One region of the Acidovorax sacchari genome, then DNA from elsewhere that is predicted to be linked to it. Evidence: riboswitches for the same ligand, from Rfam matches in the RefSeq annotation. Region 1 holds a riboswitch; the other holds the start of a gene.
The links. A riboswitch is a leader RNA that binds a small molecule or an ion and turns the genes downstream of it on or off. The one in region 1 is predicted to bind cobalamin.
Positions count from the first base shown of each region.

Region 2: linked by a shared signal. The riboswitch ahead of cobM (precorrin-4 C(11)-methyltransferase) and the one ahead of ACGHC0_RS08285 (TonB-dependent receptor domain-containing protein) in region 1 are both predicted to bind cobalamin.

Region 1 is NZ_AP035783.1:1,838,748-1,843,007, reverse strand. It holds gene ACGHC0_RS08290 (cobyrinate a,c-diamide synthase) at 1-673, opposite strand, end outside; gene ACGHC0_RS08285 (TonB-dependent receptor domain-containing protein) at 682-2,553, opposite strand; cobalamin riboswitch at 2,637-2,900, opposite strand; gene ACGHC0_RS08280 (DUF904 domain-containing protein) at 2,950-3,198, shown strand; gene ACGHC0_RS08275 (cell division protein ZapA) at 3,195-3,635, shown strand; gene ACGHC0_RS08270 (putative bifunctional diguanylate cyclase/phosphodiesterase) at 3,932-4,260, opposite strand, start outside.
Region 2 is NZ_AP035783.1:90,951-95,210, forward strand. It holds gene ACGHC0_RS00395 (carboxylesterase family protein) at 1-1,097, opposite strand, end outside; cobalamin riboswitch at 1,250-1,525, shown strand; gene cobM (precorrin-4 C(11)-methyltransferase) at 1,618-2,508, shown strand; gene ACGHC0_RS00405 (sirohydrochlorin chelatase) at 2,505-3,608, shown strand; gene ACGHC0_RS00410 (precorrin-8X methylmutase) at 3,605-4,260, shown strand, end outside.

The DNA.
Region 1 (4,260 bases):
CAAGGTCGATGCGCGCCAGGCCGTCGGCCAGCTCATGCGCGGCCACCAGGCCCAGGTGCCGCTCGGGCAGCAGCCCCGCGCGCTGGCGGCCCGGTGGCGCGCCGCCCGCAGGCACATCCGCCGCGGGCGGGGCGACGCGCGCCAGGGCGCCCATCCAGTCGCCCGCGTCCGCCAGGCTCTCCTGCAGCATGCCGGCATGGCGCGCGCTGCCCACGCGATTGGCCAGCACGCCCGCCCAGGGCAGGCCCGGGCGGTAGTGCCGCAGGCCCCAGGCCAGCGCGCCGAAGGTGCCCGCCATGGCCGAGGCATCCACCACGGCCAGCACCGGCAGGCCGAAGCGCCGGGCGAGGTCCGCGAGGCTGGGCGTGCCGTCGAACAGGCCCATCACGCCCTCGACCAGGATCAGGTCGGCGTCCTGCGCGGCGGCGTGCAGCCGTTCGGCCGCATCCTGCTCGCCGGTCATCCAGAGATCGATGGCATGCGCCGGCGCGCCGCTGGCCTGCTCCAGCCAGCAGGGGTCGAGAAAGTCCGGCCCGCACTTGAATACGCGCACGCGCCGCCCCTGCCGCGCGTGCAGGCGTGCCAGCGCGGCGGTCACGGTGGTCTTGCCCTGCCCCGACGAGGGCGCGGCGATCGCGATCGCCGGACAGCGGATGCCGCCCGCCGTGCCCATGGCCCGGCTCAACGCGGCGCCCACTTCAGGCCCACATAGAACGTGCGGCCCGCCTGTGCATAGGTGCGCGCGGTCTGGTAGTTCCTGTCGGCGAGGTTGTCCACGCGCGCGAGCAGCGTCGTGTCCTGCGCCACCCGGGTGCTGGCGTACAGGTTGACGAGCGTGTAGCCGCCCAGCACCGTGGTGTTGGCGGCGTTGTCGAAGCGCCGGCCCTCGGCCTGTACCTCGGAGCCGACCGTCCAGCCGGCGATGCGCGTGTCGGCGCCCAGCGTCGCGTGGCGCTTGGCGCGGCGGGGCAGCAGGCGGCCGGTGGTTTCGTCGCTGTGGTTCTGCAGATCGACCGATGCGCGCAGTTGCACGCCGCCCAGGGTGTGCTGCGCCGAGAGCGTCACGCCCTCGTACTTCGCCCGGCCCGCGTTGGCATAGCAGCCGAACTCATCCTGGCACGGCCCGGCATCGCCGAAGACGATGAGGTTCTTCACGCGGTTGCGGTAGGCCACCACGGAAGCGCTGCTCGCGCCCTGAGCCCAGCGCAGGCCCAGCTCCACATTGCGGCCCTCTTCCGGCTTCAGCGACGCGACGCCGTAGGGGCTGAAGCGCTGGTAGAGCGTGGGGGCGCGGAAGGAGGTGCCGGCCGACGCCGTGGCCCGCCACTGCGGCGTGATCGCATAGCCGTAGGCGATGCTGCCGGTGTTGTGGCCGCCGAACTCGCTGTCCGAATCGTGGCGTGCGTTGATCTGCAGCGCGTGCGGTCCGGCGGTGAAGCCGTAGCCCAGCGCCAGCGCATCCTGCGAGCGGTCGCCGTCGAGGCTCCCGTTGCGCAGTTCGTCCTCGCGGCGCTCCAGCGCGGCAGTGAAGAGGTGTGCCCCCTCGCGCCACTCGTTCTGGAACAGGTAGCCCCGCAGGCGCGTGTCGGCGGTGTAGGGCGAGGGACGCGTCTCGTAGCGCTCGCGCGAATCCGTGACCGATACGCGGGTGGTGTAGCGGTCGCTCCATTGCGCGCGCCAGTTCAGGCCCAGCGCATGCATGCGGTGCAGGGCGCGGTCGTCGTTGCCCAGGGGCGTGGTGTCGTAGCCCGCGTTGGTGTCGGCCCCCAGCAGCGTGCCTTCGAGGCGCTGGCGCGGATCGATCTGCAGGCCCACGCGCGCGTTCACGGCGGAGCGGCGCAGACCGTCCTTGTCGGGGTTCTGGCCCGCGACGGGCCGGGCGTTGAAGCCGTCGCTGATCTCGCGCTCGAAGCCCAGCGCATAGTCCACCGCGCGGCCCTCGCCCGCCGAGCCGCTCACGCCGGCCTCGGCCTTGTAGGTGCCGTGGCTGCCGGCGCCGATGCCCACGTAGGGCTGCGCCGGGCCCTCGCCCTTGCGCGTGAAGATCTGGATCACGCCGCCCACGGCGTCCGATCCGTACACCGCGGCGGCGGGGCCGCGCAGCACCTCGATGCGGTCGATGAGGCCCAGCGGGATCGCCTCCCAGGGCGCGCCGCCCGTGGTCTGCGAATCCACGCGCACGCCATCGATATAGACGGCGGTGAATCGCTGCTCCGCGCCGCGCAGGTACACGCTGGTCGTCGTGCCCGGCCCGCCGTTGCGCGAAATCTCGATGCCCGGCACGCGGGCCAGCACGTCGGCCAGACCCGTGGCGCCGCTGGCTTCGATGGTGTCGCGGTCCACGATGGAAACGTCGGCCACCAGATCGGCCAGGGGCTGGGGCGTGCGGTTGGCGGTCACCACGACCTCGCCCATGGGGGCGGCGGCATGCGCCGCCGGGGCCAGCGACAGGCCCGCCGTGGCGAGCAGGACCAGTGCGGCGGGCGCACGGAGGGGAAGAAGAGCCGCACGCGCGCCGGCGGCGCCGGGGAACCGGGGAGTCGAAGAATGCATGGAAGCGATCGCAGAAAACGAGCCCGCGCCGGCCTCCCCGCCGGCATTGGGCGACACGGCCGCGCTCCCGGCAGTTCACCGGGGGGCGCGGCCTCCGTGTTGGCCGGTATCCGGGCTGGTGGACGACACGCTCCTGCGCCTTCCCAGGCGCTTGTTCAAGGCACCCAGTGGCTTTGTGCAGGAGGCGGCGAAAGCCGCTGCGCCGGAAGGGGCGGGCAGCTTTCTTCCACGGACCGTTGCGGGGGCAGCGCAGGCACGGCGCGTCCGTGGCGGACGGCGCCTCCCTGCTTCCCGTTGAACCGCGGCCTGTGAACCAGGCCGCTGGCACCAACGCAGCGGATTCTAGGACGTTTCGATACATATTCCCCCGTCCGGCCCCAACCCTACAATCCGTGCATGGATTCACCCTCCCCCCTCGACCAGATCACCGAGCGCGTGGAGCGGCTGCTCGCGCGCCATGCCGAGTTGCGGCGCGCCAACGCCCTGCTCACCGCCCAGGTGGTCTCGCTCACGCAGGAGCGCGACTCGCTCCGGTCGCGCCTGAACACGGCCCGCACGCGCATCGACGCGCTGCTGGAAAAAATGCCGCCCCCGCCGGCCGATGCCCCGGCCACCCCGACCGACCTGCCCAAGGAGGCCGAATGAACCAGATCGAAGTGCAGATCATGCAGCAGAGCTACCGCCTCGCCTGTCCGGAAGGCCAGCAGGAACGGCTGCTGCAGGCGGTCGAGCGCGTGGATGCGGCCATGGTCCGCATCCGCGACGCCGGCAAGGTGCGCGCGCGCGAGCGCATCGCCGTGCTGGCGGCCCTGAATCTGGCCTTCGAACTGGCCGACCAGGCCCGTGCGGCAGCCGCGCCCGCCGAGGAGCCGGCCGCGCAGGAGCCCCCGGGCCTTCCCCCTTCGGCAGAAACGTACGCAGCCGCGGAGGCGCAGGCCGCACCGCCTGCCGCCGCGCCGTCTGCCGACGGGCCTGCCCAGCGCAGCCTGCTGGCCGACGGCGAAGCGCCGGACGGCGACGCGCTGCAGGCGCTGCTGCGGCGCCTGGACCATGCGCTGGGCGAGGACGGCCGGCCGGCCTGACCCCGTACTTCCAAAGGGCGATTCGCGCGCCTACAATGGGGGCGTCTGCAGTGCCGCCGGGCTTTATATTTCCTTGAACCAATGCTCCATGAGCAAGGGCTTGGTACATTGCCCGGTGAGCGTGATCATCTCGCGTCAGATGAACCCAACGCCTGGCTGCCCTCGCCCCCCTGAACCCCCGGTTCAGGATGACGGTCCGGTGGCTACTGCAGACACCTTCTTCCCCGAGCGCCGCGGCATCCCCGCGGCGCTTTTGCGTTGCGGGCCTCCCTGCAGGCCCGCCCGCCGTATCGGGCTCATGCCGGTGCGCGGTCGCCCTGCGCATCCCGCGCGACCAGGGCGCGGAAGTCCTCCGCGGGCAATCCCGGCGCCACCAGGAATCCCTGGAAGTAGTGGCATTGCATGGCCTGCAGCGCTTCGCGCTGCTGCGGCGTCTCGACCCCCTCGGCCACCACCTGGATGCGCAGCGCCCGGCCGATGTGCACGATCGCCTCGATGATCGCCTGGTCGCTTTCGTCGTCCGGCAGGCCCCGCACGAACGACTGGTCGATCTTCAGCTTGTGGATGTGGAGCTTCTTGAGATAGGCGAGGCTCGAATAGCCCGTGCCGAAATCGTCGATCGACA
Region 2 (4,260 bases), 1.7 Mb from region 1:
GTGGGCGACCAGGGCAGGCCGTCGTGGACCTGCGGGGCGGCCTCGCCCAGCAGGGCGACCAGGGGCGGCACCGAAGTCTGCATCCTGGCCGTGGCGCCGGCCTTGTCCTCCGATGGCGGCGCTTTCATTGACTGGGTATCGATAATCTCCCGGAACGTGGCATTTTTCAGGATGGGTTCGCGTTGCAGGCAATCTTTCATGTGCAGGCAGAGCGATACACGGAAGAGGTCGCCCAGCTCGTGGGCCTTGGCCGGTGTGCGGTACACGGACCCGACCGGATTGCTCTCCATGATCGCAGCCTGGAAGAGCTTCGCGCTGTCCGGGGCGGCGAACAGGTGCAGCCCGGTGGACATCGCACCTGCGCTCTCGCCCGCGACGGTGACGCGCGCCGGGTCGCCGCCGAATGCGCGGATGTACTGCTGCACCCATTGCAGTGCCTGCTGCTGGTCGAGGATGCCGAAATTGCCTTTGAGCGTGCCGCTCGGATCGACGCTCTTCTCGACATGGCCGAGCGCCAGGAACCCCAGCGCGCCCAGGCGGTAGTTGATGGTCACCACCACCATGTTGCCCGTGGCGGCGAGATAGGAGCCGTCGAAGATGTTGCCATGGGAGGTCGGCTGGTAGCCGCTGCCTTCCACGAACGCGCCGCCGTGGATGAAGAACAGCACCGGCAGCGGCCGGGACGCCCCGAGGGCCGACTGCGGGGTGAAGACGTTCAGGTAGAGACAGTCTTCGCTCTGGTTGGGGAAGACGGTGCTGTTGGGCTGCGGGCAGAAGGCGCCGGGCGCCGTCTGCGGCACGTTGCTGCCGGTGGGGGCATGCATCTGCGGCGGCTGGAACCGGCCCGCCTTGGCGTACTTGATGCCCAGGTAGGTGTTCACCGCCACGGGCGATCCGCCCGCGGGCGTGACGGATGCCTGGCTCCCGCACGCGGACGCGCCGTTGCTGAAGGTGGCGGTGGTGCCGCTGGCGCAGGCAGGCGCCGGTGCGGCGCCTGCCTGGTGGTCCGTGCGGTGCGTGCTGCAGCCGGTGCCGGCCAGCACGGCGGCGGCGGAAAGCGCCAGCCAGGCGCCTCGGATGGTGTGCGGATGTCGCATGTCGGGTTCCCTCTCTCCAAGTGTTGTGGCCGGGTGGCCGTTGCATTCGGCGCGAGCGCCCTGTCCATTCTTGGTGCGAATCCCGGCCGGCCCGGGGGCGGACACCTGAATCGTTCTGAAACGTCCTGAGCGGGCCGTGCCGGCGCGCTCCCCCTATACTTCCGCCCGTTGGTGCTCGCGCGGCCGTTTCCGGCCGCGCAGTTAAACGGGAACCAGGAAGGGCCGCTCCGCCATGGACGACGGCCCCGGCCTGGGCTGCCCCCGCAACGGTCAGCGATGGAAGGCGCATGGGCTCAGGCCAGGCGCCTTCGGCCCCTGGAACGACGTCCACTGGAATGCCTTGCGCGGCATCCGGGAAGGGCCCGGGGAGCCCGGTACGAACTGCCGCGCCGCCAGCCCGGATACCGGCCGACAGGGGAGCGCGCGCTTTTTGCGTGCATGCTCCATTTCACGGACCCTGCGGGGAGGCAGGGTGCGGGCGCGCCTGCCGCGGCGGGCGCATCTTTGTTCGTCGCTTCCCATGCCAGATTCTTCGGCGCAGGCCAACGGGGCCTGCGACAACGCTGTCCCGGGACCGGGCACCGTCTGGTTCGTCGGTGCCGGCCCCGGCGATCCGGACCTCATCACCGTCAAGGGCCGTTCCCTGGTCGAACGCGCAGGTGCCATCCTGTTCGCCGGCTCGCTCGTGGACGAAACCGCCACGCGCTGGGCGCCTCCAGGCTGCACCATCGCCGACAGCAAATCCATGACGCTGGAGCAGATGGCCGCGTGGCTCGTGCTGCAGGCGCAGAAGCACCGCACCGTGGTGCGCCTGCAGACGGGCGATCCGGCACTGTACGGCGCGCTGGTCGAACTCGTGCAGCCGCTCGATGCCGCGGGCGTTCCGGTGCGCGTGGTACCGGGGGTGTCCTCGGCCATGGCCTCGGCCGCAGCCGCGGTCGAGAGCTTCACGCTGCCCGAGGTCACGCAGACCGTGGTGTTCACGCGCGTGGAGGGCCGCACGCCCATGCCGCCCGGCGAATCGCTCGCCGAGCTGGCGCGGCACCGTTGCACGCTCTGCATCTTCCTGTCGATCACCCTGCTGCACAAGGTGCAGGCCGGCCTGCGCGAAGCCGGCTGGCCCGACGACGCGCCGCTGCTCGTGGTCCACAAGGCCTCCTGGCCAGGCGAGGAGCGCATCGTGCGCTGCACGGTGGCGGACGTGCGCGAGCGCTGCCGCGAGGCCCAGGTGGTGAGCCAGGCCATGATCATCGCCAGCCCCACGCTGGGCGCGCGCCACTGGCCCGAACTCGCCAAGTCCAAGCTCTACGACCCGGGCTTCACCCACCGCTTCCGCCGCGCGAGCGATGCGCCGCACGGCGCGGAGGCCTCCAGCTCCCCGACGGACACCCTCACGGATACCCCACGATGACGCACCTGCACGCTCCGCATGCCCACGGGCACTCCCACGAACACGGCCACGGTCATGGCGTCGATCCACATCGTGGCCCCGCCGCCGGCACCGCTCCCGCACTCGCGCAGGCCGGAACCACCGTGCTGCTGGTCGGCCACGGCTCGCGCGAGCCCGAGGGCAACGACGAGATCCACGCCTTCGTGCGCCAGTGGCGCGCGCGCCAGCCCGGCTGGCGCATCGAGGTCTGCTTCATCGAGTTCGCGCCGCCCGGCCTGCACGACGGCCTGCTGATGGCCGCCCGGGGCAGCCGCCGCGTGCTGGTGCTGCCGCTCATCCTAAACGCGGCCGGCCACGTGAAGATGGAGATCCCCGAAGCCATCGAGCATGCGCGCGAGCACTGCCCGGGCGTGGAATTTCTCTACGGCCCGCACCTCACGGCCTGCGAGCCCATCCTCGCCATCATGCAGCGCCAACTGCGCCGCTGCATGCAGGCGCTGGACATGCCCGACCCCACCACCACCGGCGTGGTGCTGCTGGGCCGGGGCTCGTCCGACCGGCAGGCCAACGGCGACGTCGCCAAGATGGCGCGCTGGCTGCAGGAAGACAGCCACCACGAGCTGGTCGAGATCGCCTTCACCGGCATCACCTGGCCGCGCCTGGAGCGCGTGGTGCAGCGCCAGGCGCTGCTGGGCATGAAGCAGATCGTGGTACTGCCGTACTACCTCTACACCGGCACGCTGATGCAGCGCATCGGCCGGCAGGTGGAGCACCTGCGCGTGCAGTACCCGCAGCTGCGCTTCGCGCAGTCGGCCCACTTCGGCATGGAGACCGAGATCTTCGAGCTGCTGGAGCAGCGCGTGGCCGACCTGCAGGCCGGCCTGCCCGACAGCCGCCTGCCCTGCGACGGCTGCAAGTACCGCGAGATCGCGCACGACCTGGGGCACGGCCATAGCCACGAGCACACGCATGCCCATGCGTCCGTAGCCCCCGCCGCCGCAGGCGCCGAACATGCGCACGCGCATGCCCATGGGCACTCGCACGGCCACGATCACGATCACGATCACGATCACGACCACCACGGCCACGCCGCGCCCCAGCCGGCCGGAGCCGCCGCATGAGCACGGTCAACACCGTCACCGAACAGCTCACGCGCGCCGGCCAGGCCATCGAGCACGACAGCTTCGCGATCATCGACGCCGAGGCCGGCCCGCACCCCTACACGGCGCAGCAGTGGCCCATCGTGCGCCGCATGATCCACGCCAACGCCGACTTCGAATTCAACGGCCTGACCGACTTCCACCCCGAGGCGGTGGAGGCCGGCATCGCGGCGATGCTGCGCGGCGGCGCGCCCGTGGTGGCCGACGTGGAGATGATCTGCTCGGGCCTCTCGCAGCCGCGCCTGGCGCACTTCGGCATGCGCACGCACCAGTTCATCAGCGACGCCGACGTGATCGCCCGGGCCCAGGCCGAGGACACCACGCGCGCCGTGCAAGCCATGCGCAAGGCGCACCGGCAGGGGCTGCTGCAGGGCGCCGTCGTGGGCATCGGCAACGCGCCCACCGCGCTCATCGAACTCGTGCGCCTGATCCGCGAGGAGGGCGTGCGCCCGGCCCTCGTGGTCGGCATGCCGGTGGGCTTCGTTTCCGCCGCCGAATCCAAGGACCTGATGGCCGGCGTGGCCGAGGTGCCCTGGATCGTGATCCGCGGCCGCAAGGGCGGCTCCACGCTGGTGGTGGCCGCGCTGCACGCGCTGCTGGCGCTGGCCGAGGC